One region of the Solibacillus sp. iso_87 genome, then DNA from elsewhere that is predicted to be linked to it. Evidence: riboswitches for the same ligand, from Rfam matches in the RefSeq annotation. Region 1 holds a riboswitch; the other holds the start of a gene.
The links. Region 1 has a riboswitch for preQ1 ahead of AC0VXV_RS02825 (QueT transporter family protein). Riboswitches for the same ligand answer to the same signal wherever they lie in the genome.

Region 1 (12,212 bases):
CTGTTCCATCATAATTTCCACCTCATTTTAAACCCTATTGAATTTGCTGCAGAAGTTCAAGTGATTTATCTGGCATTACAGATTTTTTGTTTTCTGACTATTTTTATATAGTCAGCTAGACGTTATACTTAACCTAATTATAATTCGAATTTTCACTTTAAGGAGATATGCTATATGACAATTAAAAAAACTTTAACAATTGCCGGTTCTGATACTTCTGCAGGCGCAGGTATGCAGGCCGATTTAAAAGCCTTTCAAGAACATGGCACATACGGAATGGTCGCATTGACAGTAGTTGTGACAATGGATCCGAAAACTTGGAGCCACTCAGTCACACCACTACCGACAGAATTATTACAAAAACAAATCGATACAGCCCTTTCAACAGGTGTCGATGCCATTAAAACAGGCATGCTTTCAACTGAAGAAATTATTCAAACGGCCTCAAAAGCGATTCAAGCTTCCGGTACAGATAAAATCGTCATTGATCCTGTAATGGTCTGCAAAGGCGAAGATGAAGTATTGAACCCTGGCAACACGACAGCAATGATTAAATATTTATTACCCTATGCAACAGTTGTCACACCTAACCTTTTCGAAGCAGGACAGCTGGCAGGCACAACAACGCCGAAAACAATCGAGCAAATGCAAGCTGCCGCTGTGAAAATCCATGAGCTTGGCGCGAAAAATGTTGTAATTAAAGGTGGAAAAGCCTTAGTACATGATAAAGCCGTTGATTTGTTCTATAATGGAGTAGAATTTAAATTATTAGAAACAGAAAAAGTTTCTTCTACTTATAATCATGGGGCAGGCTGTACTTTTGCAGCGAGTATTTGTGCAAACTTAGCAAATGGTCTTTCTGTTGAGGAATCGGTTATTGAAGCGAAAGAATTCGTTTCAGCGGCGATTAAACACGGATGGGCTTTAAATGAACATGTTGGACCAGTAATGCACGGGGCAAAACCACGTTTCGGTGCACCTGAAATTACTGTTACAACAATTCCAAACTATCTACATGCATAAAACTTCTACAAGTAGAAGTTTTGCCTCCGGCGGATGTCACAGATTCGGTAATGAGGTCTTTGCTTCAGCGCAAAGCCGAATCCGGACGCAATTACGCTGAGGCGTAATTGATTTGACGTCACACAAGAACTCGATTCTTGTGTGACTTTTTCGTTTCACAGTCGAATATATTTGACTATACTATTAATAGAAAGATTCGAAAGGAGTTAATAAGAGTGATGAAGGAAGTAAATACTAACGAGCTCCAGGAGTTAATTAATTCTTTTGCGAACAAAGACGTTTTTATTCATCTAGAAACTACAAACGGCTCTTATGCAACACATTACAATGAAGGCTTTTTCAATGCAGGCGCATTTATCCGCAATGTACAAATACGCTATGAATTAGGAAAAGTTGTAGGAGACGCCCCACACCGTGTCGGACTTAAAATGCCGCATGGCTGGGTTTACGCACAAGGAATTACACATTTTGAACTGGACGATCAGGGCCGATTACTAATGGCTGGTTTAGATAATACTGGAAAGCTGGCGGTTGCATTAGAAATCAGCGAAACGCCATTTGCTTATTAAGGAGGTCGCTTATATGACATTACAAGAAGAACGTCACGTTTTAGTCGTTTATCCGCACCCGGATGATGAAGCATTTTCAGTTGCAGGTACATTACGCTTATACCACAACATGGGAGTTCCTGTTACATATGCTTGTTTAACATTAGGCGAGATGGGACGAAACTTGGGAAATCCTCCATTCGCAACGCGTGAGTCATTGCCCGAAATCCGCCGGAAAGAGCTTGTGGAGGCCTGTGAGGCAATGGGTATCGGTGATTTGCGTATGATGGGTTTACGTGACAAAACAGTTGAGTTTGAAGACGATGAAAAAATGGTCAAGCTCGTTAATGATTTGATTGTCGAGCTGAATCCATCACTAATCTTCACATTTTTACCTGGCTTTGCTGTCCATCCCGATCATGAAGCAACTGGACGCGCTGTGGTCGAAGCAGTACGTCGTATCGATAAACAGTATCGCCCTCGTATTTTAGCTTGTGCATTTGCGAATGACACAGTCGAGAAAAACGGTGAGCCGGATGTTACAATCGAAATCTCGTCTGTCAAAGCAGATAAGTTAAAAGCTTTGAAAGCACATGCTTCTCAAACTGCCTGGATGATTCAAGACGCAGAAAAACGGGTAGATACCGGTGATGTCTCACTAGATAACTGGTTAAGCCACGAAAGGTTTTATACTGTAACATTCAATGATTAATGTATATTTATAATTTCAAGGACGTTTGCATATTTTTGGATTTGCAGGCGTCCTTTTTTCTCTTATTCATCTCTTGTATTTTTATTCGGTTCAATTTTAGCTTATTTCTTCGAAAATATGATGATTATTACGTTTAAACCTTTCGCGTGCCTAATTATATTCATTTTTTAATCGGTATAGTTTTCAGAAATATTAATCTTTATGTAAAACAGTAGACAAATGAATAAACACGTTTTATAGTGTATAAATATTCAAACTAACATTCAAAGAGGTTATCATATATGAAAACAAAATTTTCTTCTTATACTTGGTTTCTATTTATTGCCCTTTCTGCACTTGGTGTCTTTCTATTTATTACACCGATTGGTACAGAAGACGGCATAAAAGTACCGATTGCGATTCTTGCGAACTTTTTGGCAGGTAAAGTGGAGCCCTTCATTCACTGGTTCGCATTCATCGTATTTATTATTGCGGCGGCAGGATCTGTCGTAATGCAGTTTATTCCGCAAAAAAAAGAACAACGTACACTCGTTGATTCATTATTCCGTGTAAACTGGTTCTGGACAATCATGCGTGTATTTGCAGTTGTATTTGCAAGTATGTACATTTTCCAAATTGGACCTGAGAGTTTAACAAGTGACGTTACAACAGGTGTGCTACTTGATCCGGCATCCGGTCTTGTAACTTTCATGTTTGTACTGTTTTTATTTGCCGGTTTATTGTTGCCTTTATTAACAGACTTCGGTTTACTCGAGTTCTTCGGTTCAATGATGGTAAAAATTATGCGTCCCATATTCAAAATCCCAGGACGCTCTGCCATTGACTGTCTCGCTTCTTGGGTTGGCGATGGCACAATCGGCGTATTGCTTACAAGCAAGCAATATGAAGAAAAAAATTATACTGGCCGTGAAGCTGCGACAATCGCGACAACTTTCTCGGTCGTATCGATTACATTCTGTTTAGTTGTAGTTGAAACAATCGGCATTGGTGATTACTTTATCGAGTTTTATGCGTCTGTCATTCTTTGCGGATTAATTTTAGCATTCATTATGCCTCGTATTTATCCGTTAAAACAAAAGGCGGATACTTTAATTGATGGCTCACACGTTCCTGCAAACCGTGAAGATGTACAAGAAGGCTATAATGTATTCTCCTATGGATTGCACAATGCTTTATCGAAAGCTGATTCTAACCGTAACTTAGGTAAAATGGTTAAAAACGGATTTATTAATGTACTGGAAATGTGGTTTGCGGTAACACCAATTATTATGGCGTTCGCAACAATCGCATTAGTGTTAGCCGAGTTTACTAGCTTCTTCCGTATTCTAGGGATGCCGTTTGAGCCGATTTTAGCGCTTCTGCAAATTCCTGAAGCCGGTGAAGCTGCACAAACGATGATTGTCGGTTTTGCGGATATGCTGTTACCTTCAGTTTTAGGTGCCGGCATTGAATCTGAAATGACACGCTTCTTCATCGCGACAGTATCGGTTACACAGTTAATCTACATGTCGGAAGTGGGCGGACTGATTTTAGGTACGAAACTTCCATTAAAGCTTTGGGATTTATTTATGATTTTCTTAGTCCGTACAATCATCTCAATTCCAATTATCGCAGCAATTGCGCATCTTTTATTTTAATTAAACAATAAAGGGCTGGAGCCTAACCCAAAAACACCATTTTTCTCTCCCAGAGAGAAAAATGGTGTTTTTTCGCTGTACGTTAAAATATCCGTTTCTTATGAAGATTTTTGTCTTCTCCATTGGAATTTTTTATTATTTCGTGCTTGTGAAGCCGCCGTCGATGCGAATAACTTCCCCATTAATATACTCTGCTTTTGAAGTTAACAGGAAGGTTACAAGCTCTGCTACTTCCTCTGGTGTACCTAAACGTTTTTGCGGGATTCCGCCTGTAGCATTTTCCTTCATTTGCGGATTTGCTTCATAAAAGGCTTTTACCATTGGTGTTTCAGTCGGCCCTGGTGCGATCGCATTCACGCGCAGTCCGTCTTTCGCGTATTCCGCTACCATACTTCTTGTTAAACCGACAATTCCGTGTTTCGTTGCCGAATATGTAACAACGGAATCCTGTCCAATTACACCGGCACTTGAAGCCGTATTCACAATGGAACCACCACCGTTTTTCAGCATTACTTCCGCCACATAGCGTACACCATAAAGTGCCCCAAGCAGGTTGATGGCGACAATTTGTTCAATTTCCTCAATCGTAGTATCTAAGTAGAATTTACCGCTGCCGGAAATCCCTGCATTGTTAAAGAAGTAATCAATCGAACCAAAATGCTTCACTGTTTCATCCACATAGTTTTTTACTTCCTCAGCTTTTGATACATCCGCTTTAATGAAAATAGCATCTACGCCATGTGCTTTTACTTGTTCAACTGTTTCGTTTCCTCCTTTTTCACTGACATCCACTACCGCAATATTAATACCTTCTTGAGCCATACGAATTGCAGTTGCCTGTCCTAACCCGCTGCCTCCACCTGTAATAATCGCTGTTTTAGTCATCGCTATTCCTCCTGAAATATAATTTTGGACGTTACCAATAATTTTTTCCTATCCGCAAAATTGTCCTGCCACAATAATTTATTTTTCCCCTTTGTTTTTCAACTAAACATTGGGAGGTGATTTACGACTTGGTTCATACATAAGCTTTACCTGTTCCGCTCATGGATATGCACTTCAATGAAATTTAGTACGCGTTATCAATTTGAAGAAAATCTTGTCTGAATAAATGCTAGATTTCTCTATTAAATCGCTTTCATTATGGCGTATTGATGAATTTTCATAATTTACAGAATTTTTACACCATTACGACATAAATTTATGATAGAATAATATAATCTTTAATCAGATGACGGAGGTTACATGGAAATGGGAGTTACTCAACCGAATACGATTGCAGTAGAAAACGTATTAATCGCACATCATTTTTTAAAAGACGTTGTTGTACATACACCCCTGCAATTAAACGAATATTTATCAGAAAAGTATGGTGCAAAAATTTACTTTAAGCGTGAAGATTTGCAGCATGTTCGCTCATTTAAATTACGTGGTGCCTATTATAAAATTAAAAAAATCGAAACTGAGGCTCGTGCTTCAGGTGTCGTCTGTGCAAGTGCTGGCAACCATGCACAAGGTGTTGCCTATGCGTGCGCAAAGTTGGAAATTAAAGCGACAATCTTTATGCCGAAAACAACACCGAAACAAAAGATTGATCAAGTACGGATGTTTGGCAGAAGCTTTGTTGAAATTGTGCTGGCAGGAGATACTTTTGATGACTCTGCGGAAAGCGCACTTGCCTATTGTGAACAGGAGAACCGCATTTTTATTCATCCATTCGATGATCCAGACGTAATGGCTGGCCAAGGTACAGTAGCGGTCGAAATTATGAATGACATCGAAGAACCGATCGATTATGTATTTGGCAGTATCGGTGGTGGCGGCTTAATGTCAGGTGTCTCTTCATACATTAAAAACTTATCTCCTTCGAGTAAAGTTATCGGTGTTGAGCCAGCCGGTGCAGCTAGCATGAAATCTGCTTTCCAAAACGGAGCAGTGGTTTCACTAGATACGATCGATAAATTCGTTGATGGGGCTGCTGTTAAATGTGTTGGACATGATACATATGAAGTGTGCCGTCACTATTTGGATGATATTATCGCCGTTCCGGAAGGCAAAGTATGTACGACTATTTTAGATCTTTATAATAAGCATGCAATTATTGCGGAGCCTGCTGGAGCATTGTCAGTTGCAGCACTCGACTTTTACGCAGAGCAAATTCGCGGAAAATCGGTTGTCATCATTATTTCTGGTGGAAATAACGATATCGGACGCATGCAGGAAATAAAAGAGCGCTCGCTAATTTATGAAGGACTGCTACACTACTTTATTGTAAGTTTCCCTCAGCGTTCAGGAGCATTACGCCAATTTTTAACGGAAGTGCTTGGGCCGAACGATGATATTACAACATTTGAGTATACGAAGAAGAACAATAAAGAAAGTGGTCCAGCATTGGTCGGCATTGAGCTTGCACACCGCGAAGACCATGCAGGATTAATTGAACGTATGCGTGCAAACGGTTTTGAGTATAAAGAAGTAAATAACGACAGTACGCTGTTTGCGTTACTTGTGTAAATAGTATTGTTAAAAAATTTAAAGACTCAATTTTCTCCAAGAGAAAATTGAGTCTTTTGCTTCTAAAAATTGATTTCTGTTACGGGGACGCTTTCCGGGAGCGTGAGGCCAACACGATGTTGGTCACAAAAGCGTTGCCACAGGACGTGGCGTTTTTAGCTTTTGTTCCTAGTCTCAGGCGTCACGCTTATCCCCCAGGAAGCTTGCTTGTGACTGTCGCTTACGCTTTCGTCACAGAGAAAATCTTGTAGCGAAAGGCGTAATCGTCAGCTACACTCGCCCCTTCACTCCAATCAATTAATCAAGTTTTAATTCAAGCTATTGTTTACTCATTAAAAGAAGCCCGATATCTGTCCGGAACTTTCATTTATCCTAATAATGCGCGGTCTGAATTCATTTTTTCGCCGCGAATTTGTTCAAATTCGTGCATTAAATCCGGAATCGTCAAGTCCTGTTTACGGTCTTCACCGACTTCCAGAATGATTTGCCCTTTATCCATCATAATGAGGCGATTCCCTAAATCGAGGGCCTGCTGCATATTATGCGTAACCATCAGTGTCGTCAGTCGGCTTTCCTCGACAAGCTCTTTTGTCAGCTTTGTAATAAGTTCAGCGCGTGATGGATCCAGTGCAGCTGTATGTTCATCAAGCAGTAAAATCGAAGGCTTTGTAAATGTCGCCATTAATAAACTTAATGCCTGACGTTCCCCGCCTGATAGTAATCCGACTTTAGCCGATAAACGGTTTTCCAAATTCAAATGGAGTTTTTCCAATGACGTTTTGAAAAACTCACGACGCTTTTTATCGACTCCGAATCGTAATGAACGCTTCGTGTTACGTGAATAGGCAATCGCCAAGTTTTCTTCAATTGTCATCGTTGGTGCTGTTCCTGCCATCGGATCTTGGAATACGCGACCGATATGGACAGCACGCTTATATTCTGGCAAGCGGGTTAAATCATTGCCGTTAATTTCGACAGAGCCGAAATCTGGTGTTAATGCTCCTGAAATCATATTCATCATTGTCGATTTTCCGGCACCGTTACTGCCGATAATTGTAACGAAATCACCTGGTGCCAAATGCAAGTTAATATTGTCCAGTGCAATTTTCTCATCGGGTGTTCCTTCATTAAATACTTTATTAATGCCATCTAATTTAAGCAAGGCTCTTCCCTCCCTGCTCCATATCTATTTTTGCCTGCTGTAATGCGAGACGTTCTTCCAAACGTTTTGCTTTTCTCTTTTTCTCTTTATATTTCCCTACGATTTGCGGGATTACTAGCGCTAAAATAACGATAACCGCCGTAATTAGTTTCATATCACCTGAGTCAAGCCATTTTACACGTAACGCCAATGCGTAAATCATTCGGTAAATTATTGCCCCGGCAATAACTGCAAATGTGACACGAACAATCGACTTTGTTCCGAAAATTGCTTCACCGATAATTACAGATGCTAAACCGACAACAATCATACCAATACCTAATCCGACATCGGCAAACTTTGTATACTGGGCAATTAATGCACCCGATAATGCCACCATACCGTTTGAAATTCCCAGTCCTAAAATGACTAGTGAATCGGTATTTGCCGAAAAGCTGCGGATCATTCGTTTATTGTCACCTGTTGCACGGATTGCAAGACCGATTTCTGTTTTTAAGAACCAGTCTACTACTAGTTTAATAATCGTCGTAACAACAACCATTAAAATTAAAATTCCCCAAGTTGCTGGAACAGAAGCTAACCCCATTGATTTCAATAGGTTCGTAATTGCTGAGTCAATGCCTAAATTCGACCAGAAAGAACCGAACGTCGAAAAAACTGTTTCTGAATTTAATAGTGGAATATTTGGTCGTGTTACACCGGTATCTGAGCTTAATCCCATAATTCGAAGATTAATCGAATAGAGGGCGATCATCATTAAAATCCCTGCAAGCAGAGGATTGATTTTCCCTTTAGTGTGTAAAATCCCAGTCATACATCCAGCAATAAATCCAGCAACTGTTGCGACCAATGTGGCAAGGATCGGGTTATAGCCAAGCACGATCATCATTGCTGCTGTACCTGCCCCCGTTACAAAGCTTCCATCAACCGTTAAATCCGGAAAATCCAGCACACGGAATGTTAAATAAACCCCAAGTGCCATAATTGCATAGATGATCCCTTGCTCCACTGACCCAAACATAGCTGTAAACATCTCGAATCATCTCCTGACTTTTTTAAAAGTTTTAAGCAAGTCAGCCTAAACATTTTATACCTGTTTAGGCTGACTTGCTTTTGGTATAAAAATGAACTATTGCACTTCTGCTTCCCATTCAGGCTTAATTTCCAAGCCTAAGTTTTCTGCAGCAGCTTTATTGATTACTAGTTTTAAGTTAGCCGGGTACGCTGCTGGAACTTCTGAAGGTGTTTTGCCTTCTAATAAAATTTGTGCTGCCATTTGTCCCGCTTCATAGCCGATATCGTAGTATTCGAAACCGTATGCTGCTAAACCGCCGCGCTCTACTGAATCAAGCTCACCAACAATAAGCGGTAATTTGTTTGCATCTGCTACCTCGATTACGGATTCAAGTGCCGATACGACCGTATTATCTGTAATAATATAAAATGCATCTACTTTTCCTACTAGTGACTCTGCTGCCTGGCGTACTTCAGATGAAGCAGATACCGCTGCTTCCACAATCGTTACGCCTTCTTTTGCTGCAATTTCTTTTACTGCCGCAATTTGTGCAACTGAGTTTTGCTCACCAGCGTTATATACCATCCCTACATTTTTTGCCCCTAATTCCTTTAGGAAGGCTACTGTTTTCGGCATTGTTTCCGGATGTAAATCAATCGTACCTGTTACGTTAGCACCAGGTGTTGCCATTGACTCGATCAATTCCGCACCTACTGCATCCGTTACCGATGTAAAGATAACCGGAATATCAGAAGTCGCGCTTTTTGCCGCCTGTGCTGAAGGTGTTGAGTTAGCAAAAATCAGATCTACATTATCCCCGACTAACTGCTGGGCGATTGTCATGTTCGCACTGTTATCGTTGTTTGCAGATTTGTCTACGTATTCTGCTTTAATACCTGCATCTTCAATTGCTTTTTTAAATCCTTCTTTTGCTGCATCTAATGATGGATGCTCAACAATTTGTGTTGTTCCGATTTTAAAAGTCTTATCGCTATCAGCTTTAGCTGTATCTACAGCCTCGCCATTTGACGTCTCGTTCGAAGATGTCTCGCTCTCTTCCCCGCCACAAGCAGCTAATAATAAAAGAAGCCCGAATAGTAAAAAGGACAGCTTCATTAAATTTTTTCTCATCTTATTTCCCCCTAGTTAACTTTATCGATTTAAAGCGCCGAACTTCATTTGGATGAAGTATTGAAATAATATTACCGCGTCATATTTATATAGTCAATAACATTTAGAATGTTCTGAATTTATTCTAGGTAATGAGCCTTATTTTGGAATTTAGTTAATACACTTTAAACCGCTAAGCAACGCGGTTTGTTGAACTTTTTACACTTAGTAATTTTTTTGAGGTTTTATTGAAAAAAAAGTCCTATAAATCTTTACATTTATTTTTAATATTGCTATGATTGCAGTTGCTTTGCGTGGTTCGTAACCATCCCACGTTAAAAAACTAGGAGGAATTTTATATGAAGGTAAAGTTTATTGCAGCGAGTGCCATTATTGCAGCATTATATATTGCTGTCACAATGCTTGTTGCGCCAATTAGCTTTGGGCAAGTACAGTTCCGTATTGCCGAAATCTTTAACCATTTAGTCGCATTTAATCCGCGCTATATGTTAGGTGTTGTTTTAGGTGTATTTATTTCCAATTTCCTGATGTCTTCGATCGGTCCAATCGATTTAGTATTTGGTGTCGGACATACGATTATTACACTGGGAATTTTCATATTCATTTGTAAGTTTGTGAAAAATATTTGGGCTCGTCTGATCATTAATACAACGCTATTTACGTTTACAATGTTTATCATTGCAGCACAGTTGAATATCGTGCTTGGCTTCCCATTCTGGGAAACTTGGCTGTTTGTAGCATTTGGCGAATTTGTTGTATTGGCGGTTGGAGCACCGATTATGTACACTTTAAATAAACGATTGGATTTCAAAAAATTAATCTAATATCGATTTTTTCACCAGCTGACTTTTTTATGTCAGCTGGTTTTTTATTTAGTGAAAACATTTTAGAATTGTTTGACATTTCATTTTACAGTGTTAGAATAAAGCATAATTCAAATGTTATTTACGGTAGCAGGTTGCGGGAGCGTGACCACCGTTTTCGTTTAGTTGAGCTTAGTTGAGTAAATTGTTGAATAAGAAGAGTAGCATTTATCGTTTTGTCCAGAGAGCGTATGGCTGGTGAAAATACGCCAAAAGGTAAATGTGAATGGGCCTTATGAAAGCTGCTGGCGCTAGTCGGCGGACGGTATCCTGCCGTTATCAGGTTTAAGTGGAAGCAAGGTTTTTTTGGTTTGCTTCAAACGAGGTGGCAACGCGGTGCAGATCGTCCTCAGCAAAAGTTAATTCTTTTGCTGAGGACGTTTTTTTTTATTCAGCAAAGCTTTAAATTAATTACAAGATTGCTAAATAATCTGAATCGTAAAGGCGTAGTTTATTTCAAAAAAGGAGTGTTTCAAATGGTAGTTCAGCAACATTTTCGCACATCAATGAAAAAAGTAAATGGGGATTTACTGACACCGATTTCTATTTTCCAGCGACTGCAAGGTGAACGGAAGTTTTTATTGGAAAGTTCCTCTAAATATGATGGCAATGGACGCTATTCGTTCATCGGTGTTAACCCGCGGAAAACGTATATCGGGACAGATGATCAGCTTTTAGATCATGCCCATCATTCCAATAAAGCCTACACATATGAAGGCGAGCTGATCCAACTATTAAAGCAAGTGATGCCGCGTATTTCATCACATACAGAATATCCGTTTACAGGTGGCGGAATTGGATATATTCACGCATTGCAAAAGCCATTACCTGAACTGCAGTTTCATGTTTACGATACACTCGTTATTTTTGATCATTTAACAGATGAAATCGCTGTTTTCCATACAAATATTGAAGCAGAACAAGTAGAACCAAACATTGATCAATTGATTGAACAGCTGTTTACAACACCAACACCTGAACAGTTTTCCTATACATTACAACATGTCGAAAAAGAGGAAAATGGACGTTATCGCGCACAATTTACTGGAGAGGCCCTTTCCCTTTATCGAAAAATGCGCGTCGAACACACTGCACCATATATGTACTATGTTGAATTTGATGATTGCACAGTAATCGGCACATCAAAATCAAACTACATGCAAGTAAGGAACGGGAATATTTCCGTTACGAATGACGCACCGTCAATCGAACTCTATAGTACAGAAAATTCGGTGCAGCATCTTGCAAATGTTACAACAAGTACATTAAGCCCTCCCCTTCATGCCATCGATGTCGTGAAAGGGCTATTACCTGCACAAGGCTTGATCGGCTATATCGGCTTTAATGGTCAGGTCGATTTCACGACACCTGAACAAACGATAATAATTCAAGGAAATGTCGCACAGCTTCACTCGGAAGCAGAGGAAGAAGCGCCATTCCACTCTTTACTGAAAGGATGATGAACATGTCTTTACTTCCATACATTGAACAGATTGAGCGAAAAGAGCACTTAGTTTTTGAGGAAATGCAGCAGGCGGCACAGCTTATTTTTAATGAGCAAACACCGAAAGAACAGATCGCCTCATTTTTAACGGCGATGAGCGCAA
Region 2 (12,212 bases), 590 kb from region 1:
GTACTTAATCACTGAAGAGAATGGTGTCCGTACTGAAAGAATACAGTCAGAGGCAAATGTAGTATCTGAGCCTGAAAACCGTATTGTCGTTGTCGGAACGAAAGTGATCCCTTCTGTTGGAACCGGTACTTTTGCTTGGCCGGCAGTTGGTGGCTATATTTCAAGTAATATGGGAGAGCGATGGGGACGTTACCACTATGGTATTGATATTGCCCGTCCATCAAACTATACGATAAAAGCGTCAGATAATGGTGTTGTCAAAACTGCAGGCAAGCATTCAACATACGGAAATTATGTAGTGATTAACCATAAAAACGGTTTTGAAACATTGTATGCCCATTTATCTCGCATTGATGTAAAAGTTGGACAAGTAGTAGAACAAGGCTCCGCTTTAGGACAAATGGGTTCAACGGGGCGTTCAACAGGCACACACTTACATTTCGAAGTTCATAAAAACGGTAAAGAAGTAAATCCGTTATCATATTTAGATTAATTTTTAGCAGTCCAAGACAGAATTGGACTGCTTTTTCTATAATATGGTCTTCAAGTTATTAGAGTGGATAAAATTCAAAAACTATTCTTAAATGGGTGGAATATTTCCCGGAAAATAATCATAGCAGTATAGCTGTATAATGCACCAAACGGCAAAGCATGATAGAGTAGTTATAGTAAAAATAAAGATAACCTTTCATAATTATATAGAGAATATATGAGAAAAGAGGAATTAGACGATGGATAAAACGATATTAGTTGTAGACGATGAGAAACCAATTGCAGACATTCTGCAGTTTAATTTAATAAAAGAAGGTTATCGCGTCATTTGTGCATACGATGGGGACGAAGCGCTTCAAAGAGTTGAAGAGGAACAGCCTGATTTAATGCTGCTGGATATTATGCTACCTAAACGTGACGGCATGGAAGTATGTCGTGAAGTGCGCAAAAAATATGATTTCCCAATTATTATGCTTACGGCAAAAGGTTCGGAAATCGACAAAGTGCTGGGGTTGGAAATGGGTGCTGACGACTATGTAACAAAGCCGTTTAGTACACGTGAATTAATCGCCCGCGTAAAAGCGAATATGCGCCGATTAAATGTGCCTGCCCAAATAGAAGAAGCACAAGCGGAAACGAACGATATTGTAGTGGGCTCTTTAACGATTCAGCCAGATGCCTATTTAGTATTAAAGCGTGACGAGTCAATTGAATTAACACACCGTGAATTTGAATTACTGCATTATTTAGCAAAACATATTGGTCAAGTTATGACACGTGAGCATTTGCTGCAAACAGTATGGGGGTATGATTATTTCGGTGATGTACGAACAGTGGACGTAACAATCCGCCGTTTACGTGAAAAAATTGAAGATAATCCAAGTCATCCTTTATGGATTGTTACGAGACGAGGAGTCGGCTATTACTTACGAAACCCTGAACAGGAGTAAAATACATGCAAAAAGTGAGCTTTTTTAAGTCCATCCATGTAAAGCTTGTACTGATTTATGTCCTATTAGTTATTATTGCTCTTCAAATTATAGGCATTTATTTCTCAAAGCAGCTGGAGACGAGTTTAAAAACGAATTTCCAGGATTCGATTCGCCAAAGAATAGAGCTTGTGCATTATAGTGTACGTGAAGAAATGTTAAAAGTGCGCGATGAAAATACGCCTCCTACGATAGAGGATAGTTTAAAGTCCATTTTGCAGAGTTTTTCTACAGAAGATATTAACAAAATCAATGTAGTGGACCGTCAATACCGTATATTGGCTACTTCCGATAATGACCAGGCAATTGTTGGTCAACGGATAAATGAAGAAATTATCCAACAGGCCGCGTCTTCCGAAACACTGTTGGATAAGGTTTCAATGGATCGGGATACAGGAGATCGCATGTGGATACTGGCTGTCCCTATTATGGATAATGTAGGGCCCAAGGAGGAATTGAAGGGTGTCATTTACGTTCAATCGAATATTGAAAAGGTATATGAGCAATTAAATGAAATTAATCGTATTTTTGCAGCAGGTATTGCAGTTTCGCTTGCTATTACGATTATATTAGGAATTTTAGTTGCGAGAACCATCACTCGCCCTATTTCCGATATGCGAAAACAGGCGCAGGCAATGTCAAAAGGGAACTATGCAAGGAAAGTGCGTGTATACGGAACAGATGAAATTGGACAGTTAGCCATTGCCTTCAATCATTTGACCAATCGCCTTCAGGAAGCACAATCCACGACAGAGGCTGAACGCCGGAAACTGGCAAGCGTACTTAGTAATATGACAGATGGTGTAATTGCAACAGACCGTAAAGGGAAAATTATTTTGATTAATGATCCGGCATTGGAATTGCTTCATGATTCACGTGAAACAACTTTAAACCGCCCGATTGCATCGGTATTGCGTTTAGACCAGGAGTATAGTTTTGAAGACTTGATTCATATGAAAGATCCTGTGAATCTTGATTTTAGTATGAATGATGCGCCATATGTGTTACGGGCAAACTTTTCTGTAATTCAAAAGGAAACAGGTTTTGTTAATGGTCTGATTACAGTATTGCATGATATTACCGAACAAGAAAAAATCGATATGGAACGTCGTGAATTTGTTGCGAATGTTTCCCATGAATTGCGTACGCCGTTAACGACGATGCGCAGCTATTTAGAAGCCCTTGCAGAAGGTGCGTGGAAAGATGAAAATATAGCACCAACATTTTTAAACGTCACACAAACTGAAACAGAGCGTATGATCCGCCTTGTTAATGATTTGCTGCAGTTATCAAAAATGGACAGCCAGGAGTATGAACTGAACTTGGAGTTTGTTGAATTTAATAAGTTTTTCACGCAAATTATCGACCGATTTGAAATGTCGAAGTCACAAAATGTAGAGTTTATCCGATTGCTTCCGGAAAAAAGTTATTTTGTTGATATTGATACCGATAAGCTGACACAGGTAATCGATAATATTATTTCAAATGCATTGAAGTATTCTCCGGATGGCGGCAATATTCGTTTTGGTTTTACCGTTCATGATAATATGATTCGCGTTATGATTTCAGATGATGGCATGGGAATTCCGAAAGAAAATGTGACGCGAATTTTTGATCGTTTCTATCGTGTAGACCGAGCAAGAGCAAGGTCGATGGGTGGAACAGGTTTAGGTCTTGCAATCGCTCGTGAAATGATTGAAGCACACGGCGGGAAAATTTGGGCAGAAAGTGAGGAAGGCCAGGGTACTACGATATTCTTCACATTGCCATATGAATTGGATGAAGCGGGTGATTGGGAATGAAATATGTTGAACAGATAAAATCTTTTTTATTAGCATTCCTCGTTCTACTCAGCATAGTGTTTACACTTCTTATTTGGAATTACAAACCGGAATATGAAACGATAAAGGAGACCCAGATTGAGGAAGTACTTGTCGGCAAACCGAAGGACATACAGGAAGTAATAAAACCATACAGATTGTTGTATCGCCAAAATGACCAATTTTACGGTACAGTCTCTTCAACACCTTTAAAAGGACTATATAAACACTTACGTTCATGGCAAGTTTACGAGATGGACTTAATTAATGTTGACCTTTCAGACAGTAGTATGAATGAAATGGTACGTATGAATAATCGCATAACAATGTTTTATAAGGAAGAAATTCCTTTGCGCGTTTTCTCTAATCTTTTGTCATATAATGAAAATGAAATACCAGATGCAAGCTTTACACGTCTTATTATAGACTGGTCAAATGTTGAGAATAGCGATCAGCTTCAGTTGCTCTTCCTAAACACAGAAAAAGGATTATTATATAGAGCGTATGCAAGCGTACCTGATAAGGATTATTTCATGGAGAAGGTAATTGAACCGGCAAATGATTATGGCCAATACGTTGAAGTTGAACGGGATGCTTTACGCTCTTTATATGTGGCCAAAGATCCTATACAGTTAGCGAGGGACAGATATTTAGCTGTAGATATTAAACCTGATCTATTTAAAAAGATTCTGTTCACCGATTTAAAAATCGTACAAAGGAATATTGAAAGTTCTCAATCAGAAAGGTTTACTGATGGAACATCGTTAATGACAGTTGATAGCCAAAATCGGATAATAAATTATGTATACCCGACTGCAGAAAGTAATACACCGCTTCCTTCGACAAGATTATTGAAGGACAGTTATAATTTTATAAATGACCATGGTGGATTTACAATGGATTACCGCTTGTCCTATATGGACATTGGAAGGCATAGTACAGAGTATCAGCTATTTGTACAGGGTCTTCCTGTATACAGTAATGATACGATGACTCGTCTCGTAACTACTTGGGGTGAAGACCGTATTTTCCGTTACCGCCGCCCTTATTATTTAATGGATACTCATATTGATGGGGTACAGAGAGATCTGGAATCAGGGGAACAAATAGCTGAGTCACTCCGTACAAATGATAAAAAATTATTTAATGAAACAGAGGAAATCGTTGTCGGGTACGAATTAACGCTTGAAGAATCGGAGCAGGATACGGATTTAGTCCTCGTATTGGAGCCAAAATGGTTTGCCGTAACAAACAATGAATGGACACGCCTTTCACCCGAGGAAACAGGGGGTGATGAATTTGGATTGGAGTAGAACGAAAACTATTTTTATATGGGTTTTTCTAGTATTGAATCTCTTTTTATATACGCAGTATTTAGAGAGCTATAAAGAAGGAGAGAAAATAGAAGTTTTAGGGGAAACGGTGGAAATCGAAGCCCGTTTGAAGGAAGATAATATAACGTATATTGCCCTTCCGAACAATAAGGAAAGTGCGGCATATTATTCCGGACAAATTAAAAATTTCTCTCCATCTGAAGTGCCATACTTTCCGAATCAAAGTGCAAAGATCGAAAATAACAATAAGCTGATTGTGACGATGGACAAGCCTGTAAAGCTACAGAAAAGCGATACCCGAGATTCATATACTGAATTTGTCCACAACAATGTATATGAAGGTAATTCCTATGTGCTTTGGAGTATCGATGAAGAGAAAAGAGAAGCGACATTTTTCCAGAAGGTGAATGATGTAACACTGTATTATAATGTGCGTGGTTATGTAAAACTTTATTGGGATGATGAAAACAGCATTGTTTCCTATGAGCAAACAATGCTGGAAGAGCATAAAAAATTAGATAAAGAACAGAATCTATTAACTGCAAGACAAGTATTGCAGATTCTATATGGAAAGAATTTATTAAAACCAGATTCTCAGATAACGGAAATGAATCTAGGCTACTCTACAATTGTTCAATTAACGCAAACACAAGTATTTGCACCGACATGGGAAGTGCGGGTAAAACTGGCTGATGACACAGAAGAAATACATTTTGTGAATGCGGTACAAGGACGAATTGTGGAGATCCAAAATGACTTATCCGAAATTGTCGAGCAGACAGAGGATTTGGAAGAGTAGGGAGTTTTAACAATGCGATTTAGCGTTTTAGCAAGTGGCAGTACAGGAAACGCAGTCTACGTAGAAAATGATGAACACTCATTTTTGATTGATGCAGGCTTAAGCGGAAAGAAAATGGAGCAACTGTTTGCTAATATAGATCGTGATATGAAAAGTTTATCAGGTATTTTAGTAACACATGAGCATAGTGACCATATAAAAGGGCTCGGTGTCATTGCACGTAAATATAATATTCCTGTATTTGCAAATGCAAAAACATGGACAGCGATGGACGGGCTAGTAGGAACAATCCCAACCGATTTATGTTTTGATTTTAATATGGAAACTGTAAAAACATTCGGCGGGCTGGATATTCAATCATTTGCCGTGTCTCACGATGCTGCTGAACCGATGTTCTATACATTCTATGAGAACGGGCGAAAGCTAGTTGTCATTACAGATACAGGCTATGTCAGTGACCGGATGAAAGGATATATCTCAGCAGCAGATGCCTACGTATTTGAAAGTAACCACGATGTGAGTATGCTTCAAATGGGCAAATATCCTTGGAGTATTAAACGCCGTATATTATCGGATGTAGGACATGTTTCAAATGAGGATGCTGCAGTAGCAATGGCTGATGTTGTAGCAGAAAAACCGACGCAAATTTATTTGGCGCATTTAAGTAAAGACAACAATATGAAAGATCTGGCGCGGATGAGCGTAGAACAGACATTACAGTCATGCGGCATTATTGCAGGGGAATATTTGCATCTGCATGATACCGATGCCAATGAGCCGACAAAGCTTGTGACAGTTTAATTTAGCAAGGCATAATTGAAGTAAATATGGGTAAAAGATAGGTGTGTTAAAAGTTTCTACTTTTAGCATACCTTTTTTATTTTATAAACAATTTTTAATTAGGTTTTATGTGATTTTCATCTAATTTTAATGTTAAGTGTGTATGCTAACAGTAAGAAGAGTAAAGAAAGGATGAGCGATATGGGATACTATCCTGAAGACGATAAGCAAGAAACTCAAAATGATCGTATTGCTGAGCTTGAGGCTCGTTTAAAAAGAGAAGAAGAAGAGAAAAAACAGCGGCAAAGTAGAAAAGATAAAAAAGGAGGCAGTAAAGGCGGATACTTTTTATCTGGTTTAAGCGGTGTTGTCGTTGGTGCTTTATTATTATGGCTCCTGCTCCCCTCGTTGGCAAATCAGCTACCAGGTGGTAATGAAGTTAACTCGGTTACAAATGATTCCCCAAACTCAACGATTAGCCAAACTGCAACAGAGGTGACAACTGATGTAACAAATGCGGTTGAAAAAGTATCGAGTGCCGTTGTTGGGATTACAAATATCCAAAATGTAGCACCAAACTTTTGGAATCAAAGTACGGGAGAAGCTCAAGCGGTAGGTAGCGGTTCAGGCGTTGTATATAAAAAGGAAGGGAACTTTGCCTTTATCGTAACGAACCACCATGTTGTGGATGGTGCAGAACAAATTGAAGTAACTTTAGATGATGGCGAGAAAGTAAAAGCAGAGCTTATCGGTTCTGATATTTGGACAGACTTGGCAATACTTTCAATACCAAGTGAAGGAATCGATACAGTAGCTAACTTTGGAAATTCGGATGTATTAAAACAAGGTGAAACGGTAATTGCCATCGGAAATCCATTAGGCTTAGATTTTTATGGTTCGGTAACAACAGGTGTAATTTCGGGGAAAGACCGCTCTGTACCTGTCGACTTAAATGAAGATGGTGCAGAAGACTGGTCAACGGAAGTATTACAGACTGATGCAGCAATCAACTCAGGGAACTCAGGCGGAGCTTTAGTGAATATTGCAGGTGAATTAATCGGTATAAATTCGATGAAAATTGCCCAGTCTTCAGTTGAGGGCTTAGGATTTGCGATTCCGATCAATTCAGCAATTCCAATTATTGAACAACTCGAAAAGCATGGGGAAGTACAACGCCCAACTATGGGAATTTCCTTAGTCGATTTAACGGAAGTACCGGCTTATTATCAACAGCAAACATTAAAATTACCTGAAGAAGTAACGAATGGTGTTGTCATTTCTCAAGTTGTAAGAGGTTCAGCTGCAGATAAAGCAGGTTTACAGCAATACGATGTCATTGTAGAAATGGATGGCGAAAAAATCGAAAATGCAATTGAGCTTCGTAAACATTTATATAATCAAAAATCTATTGGCGATACATTAAAAATTAAAGTATATCGCAACGGTAAAATAGTAGAGGCTAATTTAGAGTTAGTGGAAAATGCACAATTGTAAATGTGGATAACTTAATTAAAGAATGAAATTGTACACAACGGGTAGAGAAGAAAAAGGCTTGTCTTTTCTACTCGTTTTTTGTCTGTTACAATGGGTTGTGGATAACATTTCAAAAATTGTGAATAAGTTTGTGGAAATTTCAGAAAAGAAAGAAGGTTTAAAAATGAAGACGTACAGCTGTGAAACCCATATAGATCATGCGTTAGATATGCACGTGGCAGAAACAGAAAATTTCCCGATGATGGATTTGTTATCGGAAGAGGAAAAGTTATCAACAACTTGTTCTTACTGTGAACAGTCCGCAACATATGTTGTATCAAGTAAATAACTTTACACAATATATAGTTTTTATTTGTGGATATGTGCATAACTTTTGTGGATAACTTGTTTGTAAATGGAACGTAAAGGTGGATAAGTTGTGAATATTACTATCATCTCGGTTGGTAAGTTGAAAGAAAAGTATTTAAAAATGGGTATTGAGGAATATGTGAAGCGATTAGGCGGCTATGCGAAAATCGATTTAGTAGAAGTACCGGATGAGAAAGCACCTGAGCAGTTAAGTGAAGCTGATATGGAAATCGTCAAACGTAAAGAAGGTGACCGTATCCTTGCGAAAATCAATGACGGTACATATGTCATCGCATTGGCACTTGACGGTAAAATGAAAACGAGTGAAGAAATGGCCGCAGATTTAGAGGCGCTAATGACTTACGGGAAAAGCAAAGTCGCGTTTGTTATAGGCGGATCATTAGGATTGCATGCGGATGTACTTAATCGCGCGGATGAAAAACTGTGCTTCGGAAAAATGACGCTGCCTCACCAGTTGATGAAACTAGTGCTAGTAGAGCAGATTTACCGCAGTTTCAGAATTATTAAGGGTGAACCGTATCATAAGTAAGTGCGGTTTTAATTGGAATTACATTTGAAATCTTCTGGATACTTATATATTATAATCTTATACAATAATACCCGAAGTAAAACGGGAGAGGTTCATAGCTAATACCCTCTATAAAAAACTATGGAAACATGACAATTCGCCATGTCCATATAGGACATGGCTTTTTATGTTTTATTCATATGTTTTAATAGAACGATTCATAGCAACCTCTCTTGGAAAGTGTCGGAAACATTTTACGAGGGAGTTTTTTTATATTTATATGTGGAGGGGATTTTAACGTATGCCAGGTTTTAGAATTGTCGATAAGCTACAAAAAATGGATGTAGATATAAAAAGAAGTCAATTAAAGTATCATGCAAAACGGGTGCTTGTGAGTAAAGAGTTTACGTTTGACGCTGCGCACCATTTACATAACTATGAGGGAAAGTGTAAAAATTTACATGGACATACGTATCGTGTAATTTTAGGCTTGAGCGGCTATACGGATGATCGAGGGTTGATGATTGATTTTGGGGATATTAAGGAAATTTGGAAGCAACAAATCGAAACGCACTTGGACCATCATTATATCAATGAAACGCTACCACCGATGAATACAACAGCTGAAAATATCGTTGTTTGGATTTATGAAAAGTTACATGAAGCTTTGCAAAAGGAGCAACGTTATGATGGCACACGTGTAGAGTTTGTTAAGCTATATGAAACGCCTACGAGCTATGCTGAAGCAAGAAGGGAATGGATGGAAGTTGAGTAAAGTCCCTGTAATTGAGATTTTCGGTCCTACAGTTCAAGGTGAGGGTATGGTAATAGGTCAGAAGACGATGTTTGTACGCACAGCTGGATGCGATTATGCCTGTTCTTGGTGTGATTCGTCATTTACATGGGATGGCAGCGGCAAGCATTTAATCAAGCAAATGACAGCGGAGGATATATGGGCGGAGTTAAAACGTATTGGTGGAAACAGGTTTTCGTTTGTCACCATTTCAGGAGGAAATCCAGCACTTCTGTATAACTTAGGTGCACTGACTGCGATTTTTAAAAAAAACAATATAAAAATTGGGGTAGAGACGCAAGGAAGTAAATGGCAGGATTGGCTATACGATATCGATGAATTGACAATTTCACCAAAGCCACCTAGCTCAGGCATGACAACAGATTTTTTGATGCTGTCCCATATTTTAGAGAAGTTGAAAATTCAAAATGGGAATCAGCACGTGTCGCTAAAAATCGTCGTGTTTAATCAAGAGGATTATGAGTATGCCAAAGAAGTACATCGACGATACCCAGACACCCCATTTTATTTACAAGTCGGAAATGATGACATTACCTCTTTAGACACTGGACAATTAGCAAACTATCTATTGGCAAAGTATGAAATGCTCATTGATCAAGTGATGATGGATGAACAATTAAACGATGTTAAAGTACTTCCACAGCTGCATACTCTCATATGGGGAAATAAAAGAGGCGTGTAATTCAGGGCAGTAAAATGATAGGGAATGTTAAGTAAGCTCAAATTATTTTAGAAATATTAATTTACATATGCCAATATATATAATAGAATGAAAAATAATGAAATACCTGAGTTGTTCAGGAGAGGTTCATAGCTGATACCCTCTATAAAAAACTATGGATACATGTATATTACGCCATGTCCATATCGGATGTGGCTTTTTTTATGCCTCTAATAGTTTGTTTATAGTCGTTACAGTTAGCCCTCCTTGGAATACTACGGTATTAACTTAAGGAGGTTTTTTTATGTCTGGTCGTCACCAAACAGAAGGATTAGAGGATTTAACGTTATTAGGGAATCAAAATGTGAGTTACACATTTGCATATGCACCAGAAGTATTAGAGTCTGTTGACAATTTACATGTAAACCGTGATTATTTTGTGAAATTTAATTGCCCAGAGTTTACAAGTCTTTGTCCGATTACGCAGCAACCGGATTTTGCAACGATGTATATTTCATATATTCCAGATAAGAAAATTGTGGAAAGTAAGTCGTTAAAATTATATTTATTTAGTTTCCGCAACCACGGTGATTTCCACGAAGATTGTGTAAATATTATTATGAATGATTTGATTAAACTTTTAGATCCTCGCTATATTGAAGTATGGGGCAAGTTTACGCCACGTGGAGGTATTTCAATCGATCCATGGTGTAACTACGGTCGTCCAGGTACGAAATATGAAGAAATAGCAAACTATCGTTTAATGAATCATGATTTATATCCTGAAAAAATTGATAATCGATAATTTTTTTATTCGGTAAATTTTGCATGCAAAGTGAGGGGAAAAATAATGAAGCATGAAAAAGCCGTTGTTGTATTTAGTGGCGGGCAAGATAGTACAACGTGTTTGTTTTGGGCTTTAAAAAACTTTAAAGAGGTAGAAGTAGTAACTTTTGATTATGGACAACGACATGCACTAGAAATTGAATGCGCTAAACATATTGCACAGGAATTGAACGTACGACATCATATTTTAAATATGTCGCTTTTGAATCAGTTAGCACCGAATGCTTTAACGCGTGACGATATCGAAATAAATGAAGGAGAGGAAGGTGAGCTCCCATCTACATTTGTACCGGGTCGTAATTTAGTTTTTTTATCATTCGCAGGGATTTTAGCAAGCCAAATTGGCGCTAAGCATATTGTGACAGGTGTATGTGAAACCGATTTTAGTGGCTATCCAGATTGTCGCGATGCCTTTGTAAAATCATTAAATGTCACATTAAATTTATCAATGGATACATCATTTGTTATACATACGCCACTCATGTGGATCAATAAAGCAGAGACATGGGCTTTAGCGGATCAGCTAGGTGCGTTTGATTTTGTACGTCAAAAAACATTGACATGTTATAACGGAATAATAGCGGATGGATGCGGTGAGTGCCCGGCATGTAAACTTCGTCTGCAAGGAATGGAAGCTTATGCACAATCGTTAAGATAGGAGGATTTTATGAGTAGAGTTTTACTTTATTTAATATCAATTGTTACGGCAAATGTCGTAACAGCGAGATTTATGCCACTTGAATTTGGAATGTTTATTATACCGATGGGCTCATTCTTTATTGGTGCGACATTTATTTTCCGCGACATAGTTCAAAATAAATACGGCCGCAAAAAGACATATGCCTTTATCTTCTTAGCGTTAGTATTATCAGCAGTGGTGTCCTATTTATTGGGAGACACATTGGTCATCGTTGCAGCTTCAGCCTTGTCATTTTTAGTAGCAGAAACGACAGATACAGAAATTTATACACGTTTAAAATTACCGATGGCGTGGCGCGTATTTTATAGTGGAATTGTAGGAGGCTTGCTAGATTCGGTTATTTTTGTAGTTGTAGGATTAAGTCCAATTGGTGCAGGCTTTATACCTTGGGTAGCCGTCCCTGCAGCTATAGTTGGTCAAGTATTTGTAAAAATAGTCATGCAAATGATTGGCGCGGCTTTATTAGCGCAAGGTTTAGTGTATAAAGAAAGGCGTCTATCTAAAATGTCCACCTAATTAAGTAATAATATGTTAAAGCATTTTTTACCGCACTTAAATTAGTTAAGGTGAACCGTACCATAAGTAAGTGCGGTTTATAAATTTTGT

Region 2: another riboswitch for preQ1. It lies ahead of queD (6-carboxytetrahydropterin synthase QueD); the one in region 1 lies ahead of AC0VXV_RS02825 (QueT transporter family protein).

The regions. Positions count from the first base shown of each region.
Region 1 is NZ_CM149656.1:551,773-563,984, reverse strand. It holds gene AC0VXV_RS02875 (uracil-DNA glycosylase) at 1-12, opposite strand, end outside; gene thiD (bifunctional hydroxymethylpyrimidine kinase/phosphomethylpyrimidine kinase) at 175-1,023, shown strand; gene AC0VXV_RS02865 (YojF family protein) at 1,242-1,592, shown strand; gene bshB2 (bacillithiol biosynthesis deacetylase BshB2) at 1,606-2,283, shown strand; gene AC0VXV_RS02855 (YjiH family protein) at 2,565-3,920, shown strand; gene AC0VXV_RS02850 (SDR family NAD(P)-dependent oxidoreductase) at 4,056-4,805, opposite strand; gene ilvA (threonine ammonia-lyase IlvA) at 5,166-6,434, shown strand; gene AC0VXV_RS02840 (ABC transporter ATP-binding protein) at 6,802-7,596, opposite strand; gene AC0VXV_RS02835 (ABC transporter permease) at 7,589-8,629, opposite strand; gene AC0VXV_RS02830 (ABC transporter substrate-binding protein) at 8,726-9,742, opposite strand; PreQ1 riboswitch class I at 10,030-10,074, shown strand; gene AC0VXV_RS02825 (QueT transporter family protein) at 10,081-10,566, shown strand; T-box leader at 10,745-10,959, shown strand; gene AC0VXV_RS02820 (metal ABC transporter ATP-binding protein) at 11,082-12,065, shown strand; gene trpD (anthranilate phosphoribosyltransferase) at 12,071-12,212, shown strand, end outside.
Region 2 is NZ_CM149656.1:3,905,519-3,917,730, reverse strand. It holds gene AC0VXV_RS20040 (peptidoglycan DD-metalloendopeptidase family protein) at 1-493, shown strand, start outside; gene yycF (response regulator YycF) at 732-1,442, shown strand; gene walK (cell wall metabolism sensor histidine kinase WalK) at 1,448-3,283, shown strand; gene AC0VXV_RS20025 (YycH family regulatory protein) at 3,280-4,614, shown strand; gene AC0VXV_RS20020 (two-component system regulatory protein YycI) at 4,601-5,434, shown strand; gene AC0VXV_RS20015 (MBL fold metallo-hydrolase) at 5,447-6,235, shown strand; gene AC0VXV_RS20010 (S1C family serine protease) at 6,416-7,708, shown strand; gene AC0VXV_RS20005 (CxxH/CxxC protein) at 7,872-8,036, shown strand; gene rlmH (23S rRNA (pseudouridine(1915)-N(3))-methyltransferase RlmH) at 8,127-8,606, shown strand; PreQ1 riboswitch class I at 8,688-8,734, shown strand; gene queD (6-carboxytetrahydropterin synthase QueD) at 8,887-9,360, shown strand; gene queE (7-carboxy-7-deazaguanine synthase QueE) at 9,353-10,081, shown strand; PreQ1 riboswitch class I at 10,197-10,243, shown strand; gene queF (preQ(1) synthase) at 10,365-10,865, shown strand; gene queC (7-cyano-7-deazaguanine synthase QueC) at 10,908-11,564, shown strand; gene AC0VXV_RS19975 (VUT family protein) at 11,574-12,122, shown strand.